DNA from 3 places in the Agrobacterium sp. 22-223-1 genome. Region 1 is predicted to be linked to each of the others. Evidence: riboswitches for the same ligand, from Rfam matches in the RefSeq annotation. Region 1 holds a riboswitch; each other region holds the start of a gene.
The links. Region 1 has a riboswitch for cobalamin ahead of bluB (5,6-dimethylbenzimidazole synthase). Riboswitches for the same ligand answer to the same signal wherever they lie in the genome.

Region 2: it holds a riboswitch for cobalamin, as region 1 does, so the genes downstream of both, nrdH (glutaredoxin-like protein NrdH) here and bluB (5,6-dimethylbenzimidazole synthase) in region 1, are expected to answer to the same signal.
Region 3: it holds a riboswitch for cobalamin, as region 1 does, so the genes downstream of both, ACQZ60_RS04255 (CbtB domain-containing protein) here and bluB (5,6-dimethylbenzimidazole synthase) in region 1, are expected to answer to the same signal.

Annotation. Positions count from the first base shown of each region.
Region 1 is NZ_JBNWCN010000001.1:1,625,062-1,632,718, reverse strand. Features, by position in the region: gene ACQZ60_RS08095 (NAD+ synthase) at 1-414, shown strand, start outside; gene ACQZ60_RS08090 (glyoxalase superfamily protein) at 668-1,045, opposite strand; gene ACQZ60_RS08085 (TolB family protein) at 1,234-2,064, shown strand; cobalamin riboswitch at 2,129-2,310, shown strand; gene bluB (5,6-dimethylbenzimidazole synthase) at 2,388-3,104, shown strand; gene ACQZ60_RS08075 (DUF2865 domain-containing protein) at 3,299-4,411, opposite strand; gene ACQZ60_RS08070 (NADP-dependent malic enzyme) at 4,548-6,863, opposite strand; gene ACQZ60_RS08065 (UDP-2,3-diacylglucosamine diphosphatase) at 7,092-7,657, shown strand, end outside.
Region 2 is NZ_JBNWCN010000001.1:4,186-11,842, forward strand. Features, by position in the region: gene ACQZ60_RS00020 (sugar ABC transporter substrate-binding protein) at 1-476, shown strand, start outside; gene ACQZ60_RS00025 (ABC transporter permease) at 703-1,785, shown strand; gene ACQZ60_RS00030 (ATP-binding cassette domain-containing protein) at 1,785-2,567, shown strand; gene ACQZ60_RS00035 (nucleoside triphosphate hydrolase) at 2,564-3,193, shown strand; cobalamin riboswitch at 3,327-3,549, shown strand; gene nrdH (glutaredoxin-like protein NrdH) at 3,806-4,027, shown strand; gene nrdI (class Ib ribonucleoside-diphosphate reductase assembly flavoprotein NrdI) at 4,040-4,438, shown strand; gene nrdE (class 1b ribonucleoside-diphosphate reductase subunit alpha) at 4,450-6,612, shown strand; gene nrdF (class 1b ribonucleoside-diphosphate reductase subunit beta) at 6,629-7,603, shown strand; gene ACQZ60_RS00060 (alpha/beta hydrolase) at 7,632-7,657, opposite strand, start outside.
Region 3 is NZ_JBNWCN010000001.1:859,310-866,966, forward strand. Features, by position in the region: gene ACQZ60_RS04240 (LysE family translocator) at 1-89, shown strand, start outside; gene ACQZ60_RS04245 (c-type cytochrome) at 208-642, shown strand; gene ACQZ60_RS04250 (c-type cytochrome) at 733-1,653, shown strand; cobalamin riboswitch at 1,839-2,074, shown strand; gene ACQZ60_RS04255 (CbtB domain-containing protein) at 2,236-2,418, shown strand; gene ACQZ60_RS04260 (CbtA family protein) at 2,430-3,140, shown strand; gene ACQZ60_RS04265 (hypothetical protein) at 3,145-3,459, shown strand; gene ACQZ60_RS04270 (type 1 glutamine amidotransferase family protein) at 3,652-4,218, opposite strand; gene ACQZ60_RS04275 (GNAT family N-acetyltransferase) at 4,239-4,727, opposite strand; gene ACQZ60_RS04280 (MerR family transcriptional regulator) at 4,932-5,345, opposite strand; gene ACQZ60_RS04285 (hypothetical protein) at 5,458-5,820, opposite strand; gene dmeR (Ni(II)/Co(II)-sensing transcriptional repressor DmeR) at 5,948-6,220, shown strand; gene dmeF (CDF family Co(II)/Ni(II) efflux transporter DmeF) at 6,241-7,248, shown strand; gene ACQZ60_RS04300 (hypothetical protein) at 7,259-7,546, opposite strand.

The DNA.
Region 1 (7,657 bases):
AATGGCGGTTTCAACCCCATCAAGGACCTCTACAAGATGCAGGTCTATGCCATTTCCAGCTGGCGCAATGCCCATGTGCCGCCGGGCGCGCTCGGCCCTTCCGGTGAGGTGATCCCGGCCAATATCATTTCCAAGGCCCCCTCGGCCGAATTGCGCCCCAACCAGACCGACCAGGATTCGCTGCCGCCCTATCCGGTGCTGGACGATATTCTGGAATGCCTCGTCGAGAAGGAAATGTCGGTTGAGGAAATTCTGGCTCGTGGCCATGATGTGGCGACGGTGCACCGGGTGGAGCATCTGCTCTATCTCGCCGAATACAAGCGCCGGCAATCGGCGCCGGGTGTGAAGATCACCAAGAAGAACTTTGGGCGTGACAGGCGTTATCCGATCACCAACCGGTTTCGGGATCGATGATTGAAGGAAGGCGCGGGTAGCGGATGCTTTGCCCGGCGTTGCCGTGCGTTTCTTCTCCCCGCCGGGGAGAAGGTGGCCCGAAGGGTCGGATGAGGGGGCAACCTCTCGGTCTATCGCTGACGTCGCCCCCTCATCCCGCTGCCGCGGACTTCTCCCCCGCGGGGAGAAGAAACAAGCGGCATGCGCTCGTTCCACAACAAGCCTTCGTGTTTAAGCAAGCGGCGCGGAGAAAACCCCGCGCCGTTCACTTACCTTAAATAACTTGTCCCACATCGATGCGGTTGCCATCCGGGTCCTCAAACACAAAGGCCCTGAGACCGTAATCCTTGTCCTGCAGGCCCTTGATGATGCGCAAGCCCTGGCTCTTGCAGAGCGCATGCAGCGCGTCCACATCGCTCACCATCATATGCGCCACATTGAAGGGTGCTGCCTTGTGTGCGGGCTGCAATGTCAGGTGCAGCTCGGCATTGCCCTGTTTGAGGATCATGAAGCCGACAGGGTTGCCGTTTTCGAAGGTCTTTTCGAAGCCCAGCACGCCAACGTAAAAATCATGGGCCTTTTCGATGTTTTTGACAGGAAGCATTGCGGCGATCCGGCCGAAGCGGATGCCGTGATCGGCGATGGTATTCATCGCGGAACCTCGGATCTGGGAGAAACGGCAAAGGTCGCGGACGGTGCCGGAGCGCTGGCGTTTTTTCTGGTTTGAATTTGCAGGACGGTGCCTGCCGCCCTAGGATCATAATCGAGGCGATGGCGGATGCAAACGGAATGTCTGCACCGGGCGCTTTGAACGAGACACCGACACGCCCGGGAGGCAGAATGCGCAGCTCCATCGAAATCTTCAACATCCGCACCCGGCAGATGCGGGTGGTGTGGCAGACGCCTGATCTTTTTGAAGCGCCGAACTGGTCGCCGGATGGAAAATACCTGCTGCTGAACAGCGAAGGGCTGCTTTACCGCCTGTCTCTTGCCGGTGATATTTCGCCGCAAAAGGTCGATACCGGCTTTGCGACGCTCTGCAACAACGATCACGGCATTTCGCCGGATGGTTCGCTCTACGCCATTTCCGACAAGGTGGAATTCGGCAAGAGCGCCATTTATCTCATGGCCTCGGCGGGCGGTGCGCCGCGGCTGATGACGAAAAATCTTCCCTCTTACTGGCATGGCTGGTCGCCGGATGAGAAAGGTTTTGCCTATTGCGGCATTCGCGATCAGGTCTTCGATATCTATTCGATGGATATAACAAGCGGCGTCGAGACGCGGCTGACCCATGGCGAAGGCCGCAATGACGGGCCGGATTATTCGCCGGACGGTGAGTGGATCTATTTCAATTCCAGCCGCACCGGGCGAATGCAGATCTGGCGCGTGCGGGTGGATGGCTCAGCCGTCGAGCGCATCACCGACAGCCCCTATGGCGACTGGTTTCCGCACCCGTCTCCGAGGGGAGACAAGGTGGTGTTCGTTTCCTATGACGGCGACGTTTTCGACCATCCGCGCGATCTCGATGTGCGGGTGCGGCTGATGGATATGGATGGCGGCAATGCCGAGACGCTGTTCGAACTTTTCGGCGGGCAGGGAACGATGAATTCGCCCAACTGGTCACCGGATGGGGACGAGTTCGCTTATGTCAGGTATTTCCCGGTGGAATGATGGGGATGAGGCAGGCCACATTGCCGCACCGCCGGCAGGATGCTTGCATCCGCAAACTTTTTTGCCCATAGCTTGCCTGTCAGGTGCCTGCCCTTGCGGCGGGAGAATCGGGAATCCGGTGAAAGACCGGAACGTGCCCAGCGCTGTGAGGCGGACGTTCTTTTTTAAAGCCACTGGAGCAATTCGGGAAGGCGAAAAGGGCGGATGAAGCCAAGTCAGAAGACCGGCCTGACGGGATAGACCGAACCGCGCGGACGGCGGCAGGTTGTTGTCGAGGCGGGGTGCGCATTTGCGCCCGGTCTTCGCATTGTTGGGGATAAACGATGCCAGCCGATTCGTCCGTAAGCAATCCGCCCGGCGCCAGTTCGTTCGATCACGCGCTCTCGCCCGCCCGCCCGTTTTCCTGTGAGGAACGCGAGGCGATTTACCGCGCCATCGAGACCCGTCGTGACGTGCGCGACCAGTTCCTGCCGGACCCGCTGCCGGACGATCTGGTGGAGCGTCTTTTGAAGGCGGCCCATTCCGCACCCTCTGTCGGTTTCATGCAGCCGTGGAATTTTACCCTCGTCACCGATGGCGCGATCCGTCAGGCGGCCTTCGTGGCCTTCAGCCGCGCCAATGAGGAGGCGGCGGCGATGTTTACGGGCGAGCAGCAGGCGCTTTATCGCAGTCTCAAGCTTGAAGGCATCCGCAAGGCGCCGCTCAGCATCTGCGTCACCTGCGATCCGACGCGCGGCGGCAAGGTGGTGCTGGGCCGCACCCACAATCCGCGCACGGATGTCTATTCCACCGTCTGCGCCATCCAGAATCTCTGGCTCGCGGCGCGCGCCGAAGGCATCGGCGTCGGCTGGGTCAGCATTTTCCACGATAGCGACATTCGCACCATTCTCGATATTCCCGACCATATCGAAATCGTCGCCTGGCTTTGCCTCGGCCGTGTCGATGCGCTCTATAACGAGCCGGAACTGGCGGTGAAGGGCTGGCGACAGCGCGTGCCGCTGGAGGAACTGGTGTTCCGTAACCGCTGGGGCGGGGTGTAGAAGCGGAGGCCTGTGAACAAAGCGGGACGTTGCCGCGTGTTTCTTCTCCCCGCCGGAGAGAAGGTGGCCCGAAGGGTCGGATGAGGGGGCAAGCTCTCCGAATATCGCTGACGCCGCCCCCTCATCCCGCTGCCGCGGACTTCTCCCCCTCGGGGAGAAGAAGCAAGGGGAGCGCGCTCGCTCCGCGATGTATGTCACTGCTGCGGCTGTATACCCTTCAATGCCGGGTTCTTCAGGTCGATCCGGCCCGTCTGGTCGGGCAGGAATTTCGGGCCTATGACGCGGACGCGGCTATCGTTCGGGTCATAGTCGCGTTCGGGAACGGGCTGTTCCGGCGGCTTGGCAGCCTGTTGCTGTTCGGTGGGTTTTTCAGCCTTGTCACCTTGCGGTGATGGAATGGTGGTGATGCCGGAATAGGGTTTTTCGGGCTGCGGCCGGGCGGCCTCTTCCTGCTTTTGCATTTCATTGTGATAGGCGGCCATGTTGCAGGCGCAGCCCGGCGCTTTTGCTGTGGCGTTCCTGTAAGCGAAGGCGGTTGGCAGCTCTCTGTAGGGTTTGCCTGTTTCCGCCGAAACCATATCGGCGGTTTCCTGATCCGTCATGGAGTGGAAATAAAGCTCCGTCTCGGTGCCCGGACACATTTTCTCGCACTGCTCCGCCTGGGCGCGGAAATCGAGCGGCGAGGCATTGGAAGCGATGGGGAAAAACGAGCCGTCGCAGGTGCGCACGCAGAGTGTGCGAAGCCCGCCCTCGGCGGCGTTGGGGTAGGGCGAAAGCCCCGCCTGTCCCGGCTCGTCGCCGTTCTGCGGGCCATTCTGCCGAAAAGCGTCGGGATAACGCGTTACATCCGGAGGCGGCGGCAATTGCGTTTCCGTTTGCGGCAGGGTGTTGCAGCCATTGGCATCGAGGGCGGCAAGAATGCGCTGACGCCTGATGTCGCCGTCGTCGCTACGCGCTGCCGCCATGGCGTCGTCGCGGTCACGGATGATGGCGTCGCGCTCGCTTTCTGCTTCCGCCAGCGCATCGCCGATTTCGGCGCAGATACCGGCATTGGGATTGCCGTAGACGATGACGCTGCCGGATGAGCAGCCATAGCCGCGCAAGTCGTTCCTGATCTTGCGGATGACGATATTCTGGCGGGCGAGCGCATTGGCGTAACGCCGCACCTCGGCCGTATTGCCGATGACGCGGGGCGGCTCGCGCAATTGCGCATAAAGCATATCGCAGACCTGATCCGCGAAAGCGGCGGCCGGGGCGACGAAAACAAGGGGAAGCAGGAGGCCGATGATGCGGCTGCGGCGGGTCAATTGTTCGATCCGTTCGATGTCCCCGGCCGGTGGCAGGGGCGTTATACTTCACGAAATCCGTGTTTCGGGAAGATAACATAAGCTGTTGCCGCAAGGCGGCAACAGCCTGTTCAAAATTGCGTTAATAGGGCCTCTATCACACCGAAGGATGCGAGGCCTGCACGACGGCAAAGGCCGCCATGTTGACGACGCCGCGCGAGGTGACGCTGGGCGACAGGATATGGGCGGGCAGGGCCGTGCCGAGCAGGATCGGGCCGACATGCAGGCCTTCCGTCAAGGTGCGGGTGACGCCGAGGGTGATGTTGGCGGCATCGAGGTTCGGGAAGACCAGAAGGTTCGCTTCGCCGGTCAGCACGCTGTTCGGCATGGCGCGCTTGCGCAGCGCTTCCGAAAGGGCCGAACCGCCCTGCATTTCGCCGTCAACTTCCAGTTCCGGTGCGGCTTCCTGCACGATCTTCAGGGCACGGCGCATCTTGCGGGCGCTTTCGGAATCGCGCGAGCCGAAATTGGAATGGCTGGCGAGGGCGATCTTCGGCGTGATGCCGAAGCGGCGGATTTCCTTGGCCGCGAGAATGGCCATTTCCGCCACTTCCTCGGAGGTCGGATCGTAATTCACGAAAGTGTCGGTCAGGAACAGCGCACCCTGCTGGGTGATGAGCAGGCTGAGGCCGGCGAAGGAACGCACGCCTTCCTGCTTGCCGATGATCTGGTTCACGTCGCGCAGGTGGCGGTCGTAACGGCCTTCGAGGCCGCAGATCAGCGCATCCGCTTCGCCGCGCTTCACCGACAGTGCGCCGATGACGGTCGTGTTGGTGCGCACGATGGTGCGGGCTGCTTCCGGGTTGATGCCGACGCGGCCGACAAGGGCGAAATAGTCATCGACATAGTCGCGGTAGCGCGGATCGTCTTCCGGGTTGACCACGGCGAAATCCGTATGCGGGCGAATGCGCAGGCCGAAGCGCTTCAGGCGCGTTTCGATGATCTGCGGGCGGCCGATGAGGATCGGAATGCCGGTGCCTTCTTCCAGAAGCACCTGGGCGGCGCGCAGCACGCGCTCGTCTTCGCCCTCGGCAAAGATGATGCGCTTCTTTTCGGCGGCCTTGGCGGCATTGAAGACCGGCTTCATGATGAAGCCGGAGCGCCAGACGAAACGGTTCAGCTGGTCGAGATAGGCTTCGAAATCGGTGATCGGCCGGGCGGCGACGCCGCTTGCGGCCGCAGCGCGGGCAACGGCGGGCGCAATGCGCAGAATGAGGCGCGGATCGAAGGGCGAGGGGATGAGGTAGTTCGGGCCGAAGACCGGCGTTTCGCCGCTATAGGCCTTTGCGGCCACTTCGGAGACTTCCTCCCGCGCGAGTTCGGCGATGGCCTGCACGGCGGCCATCTTCATTTCCTCGTTGATCGTGGTCGCGCCGCAATCGAGCGCGCCGCGGAAGATATAGGGGAAGCAGAGAACGTTGTTGACCTGGTTCGGGAAATCCGAGCGGCCGGTGCAGATCATCGCATCCGGACGGGCCGCACGCGCCGCCTCCGGCATGATTTCCGGATTGGGGTTGGCAAGCGCCAGGATCAGCGGGTTTTCCGCCATGCGCTCCAAGAGTTCCGGCTTCAGCACGCCGGCGGCGGAAAGGCCGAGGAAGACGTCGGCGCCGTCGATGGTTTCGGCCAGGACGCGCTTGTCGGTCTTCTGGGCGTAAACTTCCTTCCACTCGTCCATCAGCGTGTTGCGGCCGTCATAAACGAGGCCTTCGATGTCGTGGACCCAGATGTTTTCTTTCTTCGCGCCCATGGCGACGAGGAGGTTGAGGCAGGCAAGCGCCGCCGCACCTGCACCCGAGGCGACGATCTTGACGCTCGAGAGCGATTTTCCGGCGAGTTCCAACGCATTGGTGACGGCGGCGGCGACGATGATCGCGGTGCCGTGCTGGTCATCGTGGAAGACCGGGATATTCATCTTTTCGCGCAGCTGACGTTCCACCTCGAAACATTCCGGCGCCTTGATGTCCTCAAGGTTGATGCCGCCGAAGGTGGGCTCCAGCGCTGCGATGGTGGAGACCATGTCGTTGATGCCGGGCGCATCGATTTCGATATCGAAGACGTCAATGCCGGCGAATTTCTTGAAGAGAACGGCCTTGCCTTCCATCACCGGCTTGGAAGCGAGCGGGCCGATATTGCCGAGGCCGAGCACTGCCGTGCCGTTGGAAATGACGGCGACGAGGTTTGCGCGGGCGGTATATTCCGCCGCCGTTTCCGGATTTTCATGGATGGCGAGGCAGGGGGCGGCTACACCCGGCGAATAGGCAAGCGCCAGATCGCGCTGGTTGCCGAGCGGCTTGGTGGCCTGGATTTCCAGCTTGCCGGGGCGCGGATAGCGGTGGAAAAAGAGCGCCTGTTCCTCGATATCGGCCTTTGCCGTGTTGGCGGGCGTGTTGTTCTTATCGTGAGAGGTCATTCTTCCACCGTCATGTCTGGTTCAATTCCGGCCCCCTGAATACAACAAACTTCCCCGTGGTACAGCCGTTATTTGACCGTACCTTATGCAAATGCGGCCATGGCTTATTCGCGTTTTCGTGAAGGCTTTCGTCATATTCCCTATAAAAACCGGCGTCTGTCATGTTGCTGAAACACGAGTCTGGTTCTGAGAGGTAAGAAAGCCGCAGGGACGCAACCGAACAGGGGGATGAAATCCGTGGCCGGTCAAATCGAAACCAGACAGTTCAGAACGCTTTTCATTTCGGATGTTCATCTTGGCTCCAAGGCGGCCAAGACGGACTATCTGCTCGACTTCCTGAAACATCACGAGGCCGAGACGATCATTCTCGTCGGCGACATCGTCGACGGCTGGCGTCTGCGCCGCAGCTGGTACTGGCCGCAGGGCTGCAACGACGTGGTGCAGAAGCTTCTGCGCAAGGCCCGCAAGGGAACGCGCATCGTCTATATTCCCGGCAATCACGATGAATTCCTGCGGGAATTTCCCGGCATGCATTTCGGCGGCATCGAAGTGGCCGAACGCATGATCCATGAGGCGGCCGACGGCAAGAAGTATCTCATCATCCATGGCGACGAGTTCGACGTGGTGGTGCGCAACGCCCGCCTGCTCGCCTATCTCGGCGACTGGGCCTATGATGCGGCGATTGCGCTCAACATCGCCATCGCCGCCGTGCGCCGCCGCATCGGCCTGCCTTACTGGTCGTTTTCGGCCTGGGCCAAGCTTCAGGTCAAGCACGCCGTCAACTTCATCGGCGA
Region 2 (7,657 bases), 1.6 Mb from region 1:
TCGACGTGAAGGACATCAACAAGATCGGCGATGAAAACGATCCGCGCATCGTTGGCCATGATGTTACCAATGGTAACGAAGAAGGCGGCCGCGCGGCGATGGAAAATCTGCTGCAGAAGGACCCGACCATCAATGTCGTCCACACCATCAACGAACCTGCGGCAGCCGGCGCTTATGAGGCGCTGAAGGCGGTCGGCCGTGAAAAGGATGTTCTGATCGTTTCCGTCGATGGCGGTTGCCCGGGCGTCAAGAACGTGGCGGAAGGCGTGATCGGCGCGACCTCGCAGCAATATCCGCTGCTGATGGCGGCTCTCGGCGTGGAAGCCGTCAAGAAGTTCGCCGACACGGGTGAAAAGCCGAAGCCGACCGAAGGCAAGAACTTCGTCGATACCGGCGTGACGCTGGTAACCGACAAGCCGGTCAAGGGCCTCGACTCCATCGATACGAAGGAAGGTCTCAACAAGTGCTGGGGTTGATGCCTCACCGTTGAAACCCGCGGGGGCATTCGTGCCCCCGCCCTTGGACCAGAATGAATATCAGGCACGATCCGGGGGATCGGACAAAGGAACAAACGAGCGCGTCACGCGTCCTGCGGGGATGATATAGGCCGCTTCACAACACTTTGAAATCTACGCATCATTCTCTTTTGAGATAGACCCCGGTGTCAGGGCTGGTGCGATAGAGCGATCGGGAGGAAAATCCATGAGCGATCAGCCGGTGCGGGCTCAGCCGCATAATGAATTTGAAAAAGTGCTTTCGGGAAGTTCGACGCAGGTCGCCGCTTTCGATACGCACGACAAGAGTGTGCTGGAAAAACTGCAGCACTTTCTCCACTCCAGCCCGGCGGCCGTTCCGCTTATCGTTCTGGTGCTGTCGCTGATTGTTTTCGGCCTGCTTCTCGGCGGCAAGTTTTTCTCGGCCTTCACGCTGACCCTTATTTTGCAGCAGGTCGCCATCGTCGGTATTGTCGGCGCGGCGCAGTCGCTGGTCATCCTGACGGCGGGCATCGATCTGTCGGTTGGCGCGATCATGGTCCTGTCCTCCGTCATCATGGGACAGTTCACCTTCCGTTACGGTCTGCCGGCGGAACTCTCCATTCTCTGTGGCCTCGCCGTCGGCGCATTTTGCGGCTTCATCAACGGTATTCTGGTCTCGCGCATGCGCCTGCCGCCCTTCATCGTCACGCTCGGCATGTGGCAGATCGTATTGGCGACCAACTTCCTCTATTCCGCAAACGAGACGATCCGCGCTCAGGATATCGCCCAGCAGGCGCCGATCCTGCAATTCTTCGGCGCCAATATCCGTGTCGGCAGCGCGGTCTTCACCTATGGCGTCATCGCCATGGTCCTGCTCGTCGCCCTGCTCTGGTATGTGCTGAACCGCACCGCCTGGGGTCGCCACCTTTATGCGGTGGGTGACGATCCGGATGCCGCCGAACTTGCCGGTGTCAACGTCAAGCGCATGCTGACGACCGTTTACACGCTGTCCGGCCTCATCTGCGCCTTCGCTGGCTGGGCCCTTATCGGCCGCATCGGCTCGGTTTCGCCGACCGCCGGTCAATTCGCCAATATCGAATCCATTACCGCAGTGGTTATCGGCGGCCTGTCGCTGTTCGGCGGGCGTGGCTCCATCATGGGCATGATCTTCGGTGCCCTGATCGTCGGCGTCTTTTCGCTCGGCCTCAGGCTTATCGGAACAGACCCGCAATGGACCTATCTGTTGATTGGCGTCCTCATCATCATGGCTGTCGCAATCGACCAGTGGATCAGAAAGGTAGCAGGCTGATGGCAAAAGAACCCATTCTCACAGCACGCAATCTCGTCAAGCGCTACGGTCGTGTGACCGCCCTCGACCATGCCGATTTCGACCTCTATCCGGGCGAAATCCTGGCGGTGATCGGCGATAACGGCGCCGGCAAATCCTCTCTCATCAAGGCGATTTCCGGTGCGGTGACACCCGATGAAGGGGAAATCCGGCTGGAAGGCCAGCCCGTGCAGTTCCGCTCGCCGATCGAGGCGCGCAAGGCTGGCATCGAGACGGTCTATCAGAACCTCGCCCTGTCGCCGGCGCTTTCCATAGCTGACAATATGTTTCTCGGCCGGGAAATCCGCAAACCCGGCATTCAGGGCAGCCTGTTCCGGGCGCTGGACCGCCCGGCCATGGAAAAATTCGCCCGGGAGAAACTGTCGGAGCTCGGCCTGATGACGATTCAGAACATCAATCAGGCAGTGGAAACCCTCTCCGGCGGTCAGCGTCAGGGTGTGGCTGTGGCGCGTGCAGCGGCCTTCGGCTCCAAGGTCGTCATTCTTGACGAGCCGACGGCAGCACTTGGTGTCAAGGAAAGCCGGCGTGTTCTGGAGCTTATCCTGGACGTTCGCTCGCGCGGCCTGCCGATTGTCCTCATCTCGCACAACATGCCGCATGTCTTCGAGGTCGCGGATCGCATCCATATCCACCGGCTCGGCAAGCGCCTCTGCGTCATCAATCCGAAGGACTACTCCATGTCCGACGCCGTCGCCTTCATGACGGGCGCCAAGGAAGCGCCGAAGGAAACGCTTGCCGCATGACGCTGAAGCTTGAAACGATCGCCGAAGACGTTCTTCGGCGGGCAAAAGGTAAATCCCGTTTTATCGTCGCTATTGCCGGTCCCCCTGGGGCCGGCAAATCCACGCTGGCGGATGCCCTTTGTGATGCTTTGCTGGCATGGGACGAAACGGCCGCCGTCCTGCCCATGGATGGCTTCCATATGGACAATGGCATCCTTGAAGAGCGGGGGCTGCTGCCGCGAAAAGGCGCGCCGGAAACATTCGACGTGCGCGGTTTCCTCGATATCGTCTCCGCCGTCCGCAAGGGCGGGCAAGAGGTGCTTGTTCCGGTTTTCGACCGTTCCCGTGAAATCGCTATAGCGTCTGCTCGTGCGGTTGCGCCGGAAACACGCTTTATCCTCGCTGAAGGCAATTATCTGCTACTGGACGAGGCGCCGTGGACAACTCTTTCCAAGAGCTTCGACCTCACCATTTTTGTCGGGCCGTCCGTCGCGGTGCTTGAGGAGAGGCTGAGGAAAAGGTGGCAGGGCTATGGTCTCGATGAGGCCCATATCCACGCCAAACTTTTCGAAAACGATCTTCCGAACGGAAAAAGGGTGATTGAAAACGCCCGTCCCGCCGATATCCGCATCGATATCTGGGAATAGATTAACGCTTTTCTCTGTTTGAGCGGCGGCACGCATGTGCCGTTAAGCCTTTGTTGACCATGTGTTGAATCTTTTTGATCCACAGGGTGGGGCTTTTGTGTGTCTATTTATTGACGCGAAAATTTCCTCATATACTATATGTGGTGTTCGAGGTTCTTCCGATTCGCAAGGGTCGGGAGCTAAGACGGGAATTCGGTGCGTAACGCCATATGGCGGAGCAAGGCCGAAACTGCCCCCGCAACTGTAAGCGGTGAGCATCGTTCCGATTTGGGTCACTGGGGTCAAAAGCTCCGGGAAGGCCGGAATAGATGTTGTGACCCGCAAGTCAGGAGACCTGCCTTGAGCGCAAACGTCCACGGGCGGGGTGTCCGGAGGAAGGTGTATGACGCAAATGATTTGCGTGCGCCCTTTTCTGCCCCCTCCAGAACAAGCTTCGGGGTGAAGTCATGCCAGTGCATTTGTTTAAGTTGCTGCGCTCGTCGGCGTAGAGAGTGATTTTACGTGGCTAAAAGCCGCGCACGCCCACCCTAATGACAGATCCATCGCCGCCCGATTGCGATTGCAATCGGCAATGTTGAGCCTTGTCCGAAATCGGCTTCGAGAGAGGAAATCATGACCGTCACCGTTTACAGCAAGCCCGCCTGCGTCCAATGCATCGCCACCTATCGCGCTCTCGACCGCATCGGTGTCCCCTATGAGATCGTCGATATTTCCGAAGATGCGGATGCGCTCGATCATGTGCGTGGCCTCGGCTACATGCAGGTGCCCGTGGTTGTTGCCGGCGAACGCCATTGGGCGGGTTTCCGGCCGGATATGATCGGCTCGATCAGCTGAGGCGGCGGCGCGATGGGCCTGATCGTCTATTATTCCAGCCGTTCTGAAAACACCCATCGTTTCCTTCTGAAACTGGGACGGCGTCTGTTTCGCCTGCCGCTTGGCGTTGAGGAAGATGTTCCCCATGTGTCCGAGCCCTATGTGCTGGTCACCCCCACCTATGGGGGTGGTGGCACGAAAGGGGCCGTGCCAAAGCCGGTCATCCGGTTTTTGAACGAGCCCTCCAACCGAAATCTCATTCGCGGCGTCATCGCGGCGGGAAACACGAATTTTGGCGCAGCTTTCGCATCCGCCGGAGATATCGTCTCGCGCAAATGCGCCGTGCCGTTTCTCTATCGCTTCGAGCTTCTCGGCACGGAGGAAGATGTCGCCAACGTCAAACATGGATTGGAACGATTTTGGACACGCTGACCTCGAGCGCCATGCGCAAGGACGCCAAACAGCCGGCAGCCGCATCCCAGAAACCGCTCGATGCGGCTCTGGACTACCACGCGCTGAACGCGATGCTGAACCTTTACGACGAGAACGGGAAGATCCAGCTCGACAAGGATCGCCTGGCCGCCCGGCAATATTTCCTCCAGCACGTCAACCAGAACACCGTATTTTTCCATAACCTCAGGGAAAAGTTCGATTATCTGGTGACTGAGGGATATTACGAACAGGAAGTGCTGGATCAGTATTCCTTCAATTTCGTCCGTGACCTCTATGACGAAGCCTATGCCCGGAAGTTCCGCTTCCCGACCTTTCTCGGCGCCTTCAAATATTACACCTCCTACACGCTGAAGACCTTCGACGGAAAACGTTATCTGGAGCGTTACGAGGATCGCGTCTGCATGGTGGCGCTGGCCCTTGCGCGCGGCGATGAGCAGCTCGCCCGCAATCTGGTCGATGAGATCATTTCCGGCCGCTTCCAGCCAGCAACGCCGACCTTCCTCAACGCCGGCAAAAAGAGCCGTGGTGAACTGGTCTCGTGTTTTCTGCTGCGTGTGGAAGACAATATGGAAAGCATCGGCCGCTCCATCAATTCGGCGTTGCAGCTTTCCAAGCGCGGCGGCGGCGTGGCGCTGTCCCTGACCAATATCCGCGAATTCGGAGCGCCGATCAAACAGATCGAAAACCAGTCGTCCGGTGTCATTCCTGTCATGAAGCTGCTGGAGGATAGTTTTTCCTATGCCAACCAGCTTGGCGCGCGCCAAGGTGCGGGCGCGGTCTATCTGCATGCCCATCACCCGGATATCATGCGTTTCCTCGATACCAAGCGCGAAAATGCCGACGAAAAAATCCGCATCAAGACCCTGTCGCTCGGCGTGGTGATCCCTGACATTACCTTCGAGCTCGCCAGGAACAATGAGGATATGTACCTGTTCTCGCCCTATGATGTGGAGCGTGTCTATGGCGTGCCGTTGACCGAAATTTCGGTCACCGAAAAATATCATGAAATGGTCGCCGATAGCCGCATCCGCAAGAAGAAGATCAAGGCGCGCGAATTCTTCCAGGTGATCGCCGAAATCCAGTTCGAGAGCGGTTACCCCTACATCATGTTCGAGGATACGGTGAACCGCGCCAATCCGGTTGCCGGCCGCATCAGCATGAGCAATCTCTGCTCGGAAATCCTGCAGGTCAGCGAAGCGAGCGAGTTCAACGCCGATCTGTCCTATAGCCATATGGGCAAGGATATTTCCTGCAATCTCGGATCACTCAACATCGCCTCGGCGATGGACTCCGCCGATTTCGGCAAGACTATCGAGACCTCCATCCGGGCGCTGACGGCCGTGTCGGACATGAGCCATATTTCCTCCGTTCCTTCGGTGGAAAAGGGCAATGATGCCAGCCACGCCATCGGGCTTGGCCAGATGAACCTGCACGGTTATCTGGCGCGCGAACGCATCTTCTACGGTTCTGAAGAAGGCGTCGATTTCACCAATATCTATTTCTACACCGTGACCTATCACGCCATCCGCGCCAGCAACCGGCTGGCCGTGGAACGGGGCCATAGCTTCAAGGGCTTTGAGAATTCCAAATATGCCTCGGGCGAATATTTCGACAAATATACCGACCGGGAATGGCTGCCTGCGACCGAAAAAGTGAAGGTGCTGTTTGAGAAAGCCGGCATCGCCATTCCGACACAGGAGGACTGGGCAGTTTTGAAGAAGGACGTCATGGCGTCTGGTCTCTATAACCAGAACCTTCAGGCCGTGCCGCCGACAGGCTCGATCTCCTACATCAACCACTCCACCTCCTCCATTCATCCGATCGTCTCGAAGATCGAAATCCGCAAAGAGGGCAAGATCGGCCGCGTTTATTACCCGGCTTCCTATCTCTCGAACGACAATCTCGAATATTATCAGGACGCCTATGAGATCGGCCCCGAAAAGATCATCGACACCTATGCGGCCGCGACCCAGCATGTCGATCAGGGCCTGTCGCTGACGCTGTTCTTCCGCGATACGGCAACGACGCGTGATATCAACCGGGCGCAGATCTATGCCTGGAAGAAGGGCATCAAGACCATCTATTACATTCGGTTGCGCCAGATGGCGCTGGAAGGCACGCAGGTTCAGGGCTGCGTTTCCTGCACGCTCTGAATTGAGGGACAAGACAATGAACATTGCCGTAAAACCCGCGTCCTGCATCCGCGCGGTCAACTGGAACCGCATCGAGGACGACAAGGATCTCGAAGTCTGGAACCGCCTGACCTCGAATTTCTGGCTGCCGGAAAAGGTGCCGCTCTCCAACGATATCCCCTCGTGGGGAACGCTGAAGCCGGAAGAACAGAAACTGACGATCCGTGTCTTCACTGGGCTGACATTGCTCGACACCATCCAGAACGGTGTCGGCGCCGTGCGCCTGATGGCGGATTCGGCAACGCCGCATGAGGAGGCCGTGCTTTCCAACATCTCCTTCATGGAGGCCGTGCACGCTCGCTCCTATTCGTCGATCTTTTCGACGCTCTGCCTCACGCCCGATGTTGACGACGCCTATCGCTGGTCGGAGGAAAACGAATTCCTGCAGCGCAAATCCGCACTAATCATGCGGGAGTATGACAGCGGCGATCCGCTGAAGAAAAAAATCGCCAGCGTGTTTCTGGAAAGTTTCCTGTTCTATTCCGGCTTTTATCTGCCGATGTTCTGGTCAAGCCGCGCCAAGCTCACCAACACGGCGGATTTGATCCGCCTCATTATCCGTGATGAGGCCGTGCATGGTTATTATATCGGCTACAAGTTCCAGCGGGCGCTGGAGCGTCTCGGTGAAACGCAGAGACAGGAGATCAAGGATTTCGCCTTCGATCTCCTGCTCGAACTTTACGACAACGAGGCGAAATATACCGAAGACCTCTATGACGGCGTGGGCCTGACGGAGGACGTCAAGCAGTTCCTGCATTACAACGCCAACAAGGCCCTGATGAATCTGGGTTATGAGGCGCTGTTTCCGGCCGAGGCCTGCCGGGTCAACCCCGCGATCCTCTCGGCGCTCTCGCCCAATGCCGACGAGAACCACGACTTCTTTTCCGGTTCCGGCTCGTCCTATGTCATCGGCAAGGCGGTTGCGACCGAGGATGAGGACTGGGATTTCTGAAACCGGTTTGTCGGCAGGACCCGCAAAACTATTGCGGGTTCACCACCTGGCTCG
Region 3 (7,657 bases), 770 kb from region 1:
CGCCCGCCGCCACGATCTTCATCGGCCGCGCCGCCGGTTTCATGCTGATTGCCGCAGCGCTGCTGACACTGTGGGAGGCCCTGTCTTAGGCTTCTGTTTTCACGATGGAATTCACCGCAATGTGACTTCTTTTCGCCATCCGGAAAGGGCATCCTCGCGCCGTTCCATATAGCGCCCGGTGTCCCGGCCGGAATCAAGGAGAGTTGCATGAAACTGAAAACCATCACCGCGGCCATGCTGTTCGGCTGTCTTTGCGCCGGAGCGGTCTACGCTGCCGGCGAAGTCGAAAAACGTGAAGGCATGATGAAGCAGATCGGTGGGGCGATGGGTTCGCTCGCCGCCATCTCCAAGGGCGAAAAGCCCTTCGACGCCGATACCGTCAAGACTGCCGTAACCACCATCGGCACCAACGCTAAGGCTTTCCCGGACCAGTTCCCCGCCGGCACCGAGACCGGCAGTGCGGCTGCCCCCGCCATCTGGGAAAATTTCGACGACTTCAAGGCCAAGGCTGCCAAGCTCGGCACGGATGCGGACATGGTTCTCGCCAATCTCCCCACCGATCAGGCGGGCGTCGCCACCGCCATGAAGACGCTCGGCGCCGATTGCGGCACCTGCCACCAGACCTATCGTCTGAAGAAATAATCGCAACACTTTGGAAACGCCGCGTACCGGCGGCGTTTTCTCAGGCACGAAAGACATCTGACCGGGTCAGGTGAGAATGGGGAGAGGGGCATGTCCTCCATCTGGACGAAACTCGCGGGCGGGGCCGTCGTCGCGGCCATTGCGGGCTACGGCATATTCGCCTGGGTCACCGCGCCTCAGCGGCAGGCGCCCAGCCACTGGGTCAGCCTGGGCGAACCGGATCTGGCCAACGGCGAAACGCTGTTCTGGGCGGGCGGCTGCGCAAGCTGCCATGCCGCGCCCGATGCGAAAGGTGAGGCGCTGTTGACGCTTTCGGGCGGGCAGGCGCTGAAAAGCCCCTTCGGCACCTTCCATGTCCCCAATATTTCCTCCGATCCGCAGCATGGCATCGGCGGCTGGACGCTGGCGGAATTCGGCGATGCGATGACGCGCGGTGTGGGCAGGAACGGCGAACATCTCTACCCGTCCTTTCCCTATGCCTCCTATGCCCGCATGACGCAGAAGGACATCAACGATCTCTTCGGTTATCTGAAAGCCCTGCCGGCCAGCCAGAACGATGCGCCGGATCACGAGTTGCCGTTTCCCTTCAATCTGCGCATGGCGCTGGGCGGCTGGAAATTCCTTTATTTCGACCCCTCGGCGCGGCCCCGCGTCGAGCTTGCCAATGCCAATGCCGAATTGCTGCGCGGCCAATATCTGGTGGAAGGGCCGGGCCATTGCGGCGAATGCCACACGCCGCGCAACGCGCTTGGCGGTTTCGTGAAAGACAAGTGGCTGGCCGGCGGGCCCAACCCGGAAGGCGAGGGCCGCATTCCCGACATTACCCCCGGCTCGCAAAGCATCGGCAGCTGGGCCGAGGCCGATATTGCCAGCTATCTGGAAAACGGCTTCACCCCGGAATTCGACAGCGTCGGCGGCTCCATGGTCAAGGTGCAGCAGAACATGGCGCATCTGACGCCTGAAGACCGCGATGCGATTGCCGCCTATCTGAAGGCCATACCGTCGCGGTAATCCTCAGCCGTCATGCCGGACTAGATCCGGCATCCAGCCACGGCGCGGCTGCGCCGTGAGAAGAGTCTCTTGCGATCAAGGACTTGATCGCGCTGGACCCCGGATCTAGTCCGGGGTGACGGAGGTGCAGGCGACGGCGTGCAGTTCGAAGTCAGGCCCACCATTGACTCCCGACCCCGCCCATCGGATAACAATCCTGTGATGGTTCCTTCCGGGCGTTCCGGAAGGTGAAAAGGGAACACGATAGGGAGAAATCCTCATTCGTGGCTGCCCCCGCAACTGTGAGCGGAGAGCCTGAAACGAAATGCCACTGGCAAGCCATCTCGCCGGGAACCGAGGGTTTCCAGAGAGGGTGACGCCGGGAAGGTGTTTCAGGTTTTGACCCGTAAGCCAGGAGACCTGCCATCGCGGAAATATCCATGCCGGCGGGGTGTCCGGAAGAGCGGAATTTCAGGGTGGCGGGATCGACGCCTCCCTGTGTCAGTCTCGTATCCCCGTGGTGAAGTGTATCGTAGCGGCTCGACGGCCCTTTGCCGTGCGGCCGCGTCCAAAGGCGCGGGGTCGCGCCGGAGAGGGGTCACCATGTCCATCAACCAGAATACGGCCAACGCCGCCGTTTCCGCAAAAACAACCAGCTTCGCGCAATCGCTGACGGCGATCGTGCTTGGCCTGTTCGTTGTCGGTTTTGTCGGCTTTTCCCATGTGGAGGCCGTTCATAACGCCGCGCATGACACGCGTCATGCCAACGCCTTCCCCTGCCATTGAGGGGAAACGGCATGTCGTCTTTTCGCAATATCGTCTTTACCGCCGTTCTCGTCGGCATTCTCGGCGGTTTCGCCGTTTCGGCCATGCAGGCTTTCGGCACGACGCCGCTCATCCTTCAGGCGGAAACCTATGAAAGCGCCGGCGAAGCGCCCCACAGCCATGATGCGACGGCCCCCGGTGCTGCCGTTCCCGCCCATGAGCACAATGACGAGGCCTGGGCTCCGGCCGATGGCTTCGAGCGCACCGCCTATACCGTCGCCGCTAATGTGCTGACCGCTATCGGTTATGCGTTGGTGCTGACCGGCCTCATTTCGCTGCGTGGCACGAATGGCGGCTGGCGCGAAGGCCTTCTCTGGGGCGTTGCTGGCTTTGCCGCCGTCATGCTGGCCCCGATGATCGGCCTGCCGCCGGAACTGCCGGGCAGCCCGGCCGCCGCACTTGAGGCGCGGCAGATCTGGTGGCTTGCGACGGTTGCCGCAACCGCGGGCGGCATTGCGCTGATCGCGTTCCGCCGCGAACCCTGGGCAATCGTATTGGCGCTGGTGTTGATCGTCGCACCGCATGTGGTCGGCGCACCCTTGCCGCCGGAAGGCGAACATGCGCTGGCGCCGCTGCCGCTGGAGCGTCAGTTCATCGTCGCCGCCACCGTGACCAGCTTCGTTTTCTGGGCTTTGCTCGGAACATTGAGCGCGTTTTTCCTGAAGCGCTTCCAGTCGGCGTAAATCCATGCAGGACGCAGCGGAATGGAGTGAGGAGCTCGATGCGCTGCGTTTTGCCGTCCCCGGTCACGGCGCTTTCTGCGCCGTGCACCGCCTTGCCTTCAAGGCAGTCCTTGGGGCGACCCCGGATCGCGAGGCGGCTCTTGCCTGTTTTCATGAACACGAGGCCGCTTTTATCGCTGCGGCGCTCACCAAGATAAAACGTGCAAATTTACCCGCCGGCCGCAGCCTGCATCTGAACAGCCGCGATATTCGCCGGGCGATTGCCGGGGAGGGTGAGGAGCCAGCGGCGCGCGTATGCCGGGTGCTGGATCGGAGGTGATGAGTGAGGGTGCCAAGACGCTTGTATTTTGCACCACCTCATTCCTGTGCTTGTCACAGGAATCCAGCCGACGCTCGTCCGCGCGGCGGGAAGAGTCCTTTCAGCCCAAGGACTTGGGCTGGCTAGATTCCTGTGACAAGCACAGGAATGAGGGCGGGCGGGCTTACGTGGCCCACAATATCAGCGTCCGCCTCAGCGATGCTCCGCCGCAAAAACCTGAAGTTCCGCCTCGGCTTCCGGACCAAAGAGGCCGAGGTGTTTCAGGATTTCCACAGCGAAACTGACCGGCGCGCTGCCGGCGGCGGTGATGATGCCGCGATCGCTAACCGCTTTCGGCTGGTCGCGGTAGAGCGATTCGCCGCTATAGACGGCATAGGCCTTGTGCGATGCCAGCGAATTGCCGGTATGGGCGACATCGTTCAGCACGCCCGTGCCGCCGAGCGCGCTTGCCGCCGCGCAGATGCCGGCAACCAGCCGGTTCCTGTCGCGAAACCGGTGCACCAGCCCGCCAAGATCGACAGCCGTTCCCTTTTCCCAGCTCAAGCCGCCGGGAATGACGAGCGCATCGATGCCGGCCGGATCAAGCGCGTCATAGGATGTGTCAGGCGTCACGGTCAGCCCGCCCATGGACGTTACCGGCCGGCCATCGGGCGTGGCATAGACGATCTCGACGCCGAGATAGCTGCGGGCTGCCGCAGCAAGCAGCGCCGGTTCCCAGTCCGCAAAATCCTGCGCCAGCGCAATGGCGATCCGTGTCATGGCCGTCTCCGTGGTTTTAATCAGGCGATGGACTGCATGTAGCGCATGCCGGTAACCGGCCGGGGCGCGAAATCCATGTTTTCGTAGAAGCGATGCGCCGCGACATTGCCGGTCGTGGCGCTGACGGAAAGATAGTCGCAACCGAGGCGTTTGGCGATATCGCGGGCGCGGGAAACCAGATGCTGGCCGGTGCCATGGCCGCGATGCCCGTCACGCACGAAGAGATGATGCAGCTCAAGCCCGCGCCGGCCTTCCTGCGCCCTGTAGAGCGGCAGAAGCAGGGCGTAACCGATCAGCGCGCCATCGGCTTCCGCAACCAGCCCATGCACCCAGGGCAGCGGACCGAACAGGTCGCGTTCCAGTTTCGCCGGGGTGATCGCCGCCGCATCGCCGTGGTAGGAGGCAAGCAGCGTGATCATCTCGTTGAGCTCGGGCAAATCCGTCTTGCGTGCGCCACGAATGATGACGACGGGCGGTCTTTCCAGTGTAAGGGAGCTATCTTCGGTCATTTTTTCGGTCCTTTGGTCTTATCGGTGCCGTCAGGACGCTTGAGAAACAACAAAGCCGCCTGACGGCGGCTTGTTGACAATATGATCTGTCGAGCCGCCCTTAGAGGTAGGCCCAAAAGTACGAGCAGGAGATGGGTGCGCGTTCGTTGATCATGGGACATGCAATGCGCCCGAATCCGCAATCTGTCAAGCCCGGTTTTCCGATCAATGTTCACCCTCGCACATGCCGTGATTGGAAAGCGCGCGGATGACGTAGCAATCCTCGATCGAATGGCCGTGGCAATGGGACACGATGCGCTCCAGCTCGTGCTCCAGCTTCTTCAGGCTGGCGATCTTCTCGCGCACATGGGCGAGGTGTTCGGCGGCGATGCGGTCCGCGCCTTCGCAGGGCATCTGCCGGTGCTGGCTAAGCGCGATCAGTTCGCGGATGGCGTCGATGTTCAGCCCGAGATCGCGCGCATGGCGGATGAAGGCCAGCCTTTCGAGGTCGGTCTTTTCGTAACGGCGCTGGTTGCCGTCCGAACGGTCGGCTTCGCGGATGAGGCCCATCTGCTCGTAATAACGGATAGTCGGCACCTTGACGCCGGTGCGTTTGGACAGTTCACCGATGGACAGCATCTCTTTCTCCATATCTCGGGTGCAGCGACGGCAGAACGGATGGCTCGACCGTTCCGGGTGCGATGCTCTAGTCTCTAGAGATATGGCTTTTCAGCCTGCCGTTCAATGGGTCTCAGGCGGCTTCATCCACACCGAGCGCCTGGGCGAGCGCCTTGAGGACATCGTTCTCGATGCTGGATGCGGTTTCCGGCTGTGCCGATGCGGCCATGTCGCCCATGTCCAGAGCGGGTGCGGTCGTCGTGGAAGCGCCGCTGTCGAGGTTCCAGAGCGCTGCGGCAAGGCCGGTCGAAACGCTGGCGGCGGCCGGCGCGACGGCCGTGGCGATGCTTTCGACGCTCGAAATGGTGCGATGCGCGGCGCGCGTCAGCTCCAGCAGGGCTTCGGTGGTGGAGTGGGTTTCCTTGCCCTTTGTCGGCTCAAGGCTCCGGATCGGAGTGGGATGATAGCTGCTGATGGTTGCTGCAATAGTCGTCATGACTGAGTCCCCTAGGTTTCATGAGGTATTTTTAGCGGCCGAAACATTCGCGAGGATTGCGTCGCACGGGGCTTGAACGGAAAAACTCGCTCATATAGTATACCCCCCTATAGTATATGAGGTGCCCATGTCCCATACGATCCGCAACAAGGAGAAGCTTCTGGCCCGCATCCGCCGCCTGAAAGGGCAGATGGAGGCGGTGGAGCGTGCACTGGATGATGCCAAGCCCTGCGGCGAGGTGCTGCAATTGCTCGCTTCGGTGCGCGGCGCGCTTTCCGGCCTGACCGGGGAGGTGATGCAGGAGCATCTGCACGAGCATGTGGTGCATGCCGAAAACGAAGACGAGCGGGCGCGGGCGGCGGAGGAGCTGGCCCAGGTACTGAAGACCTATATCCGGTAAAATCGAACAGGATTAGCGACATGACGACGACATCCGAACACCGTGCAGCAGCCGGTCACGACCATGTTTTCCTTGGCCAGAACCATGAGCGCAACGAAAGGCGTGTCTGGATGGTCATTGCGCTGACCGCGGCCATGATGGTGGCGGAAATCGTTGCCGGCCACTGGTATGGCTCCATGGCACTGACAGCGGATGGCTGGCACATGTCCACCCATGCCGGCGCGATGCTGATTTCGGCGCTCGCCTATCTTTATGCCCGCCGCGAGGCGCGCAATCCGCGCTTCACTTTCGGCACCGGCAAGTTCGGCGATCTGGCGGGTTTTGCCAGCGCCATCGTGCTGGCGGTGGTGGCGCTGCTGATTGCCGTCGAAAGCGCGATGCGCCTCATCAATCCCGTCGAAATCGATTTCAATCAGGCTATCCTCGTCGCCATCATCGGCCTTGCCGTCAATCTTCTCAGCGCCGTGCTTTTGAAGGATGACCATCACCACGATCATGGTCACGGCCACGGCTCGCATGCCCATCATGGCCATGGCAGCCACGCCCATCACGATCACGGCTCCCATGCCGGTCACCATGCGGACCACGGCGCAAAGGGCGGCCGGGACAATAATCTGCGCGCGGCCTATCTGCATGTGCTGGCGGATGCGCTGACTTCGGTTCTCGCCATCGTCGCGCTGCTGCTCGGCAAGTGGAACGGCTGGTCGTTCCTCGATCCGTTGATGGGTATCGTTGGCGGTCTGGTCATCGCCCGCTGGTCATGGGGCCTGATCCGCTCCACGGCGACCACGCTCCTCGATGCGCTGCCGCCGGCGGAGGATTTGCCGCAGGAAATCCGTGAAAGCGTGGAGACGGAAGAGGATCGCATCACCGACCTGCATGTCTGGCAGGTAGGGCCGGGGCATCACGCCGCCATCGTGGCGATCCATTCGCAGGCGCCGAAAGCGCCGGCTTTTTATAAGCAGAAACTTGCCGCCATACATGAACTCTCGCATGTGACGGTGGAAGTCAGCCCGGCAAGGGCCTGATTGGAATCGCCTATTCGGTATATTCCGAATAGGCGCTGCGCACCCATTCCACCTCGGCTTCCGCCTTATCCTCGGGGGAAGCCGCGGCCGTATCCTGATAAGCGGGCGCACTGCCATTGCCGACGGCCCACAGAACATTGGCCAGCGACTGGGAAAGAATGGTGCTGGAAACGGTGGGGTTGCCGGGGCCGCGTTTTACCGCCTGCTCCTCCGGCGCGCTTTGAGTGTTGCCAGCTTTTTCGATGTCGCGGATGCGACCCTGATAGTTATATCCGCCAATATTGCTTTCGATCTGCATGTCGGTGATTCCGCGTTCAAAAGTTAACGAATGGTTAACGGCGGCGACTTGTCCGAAACTTGCGCTTGCTGCGCTGCAGCGACTGCCGAGGGTTGACAGCCGGCGAAGTAG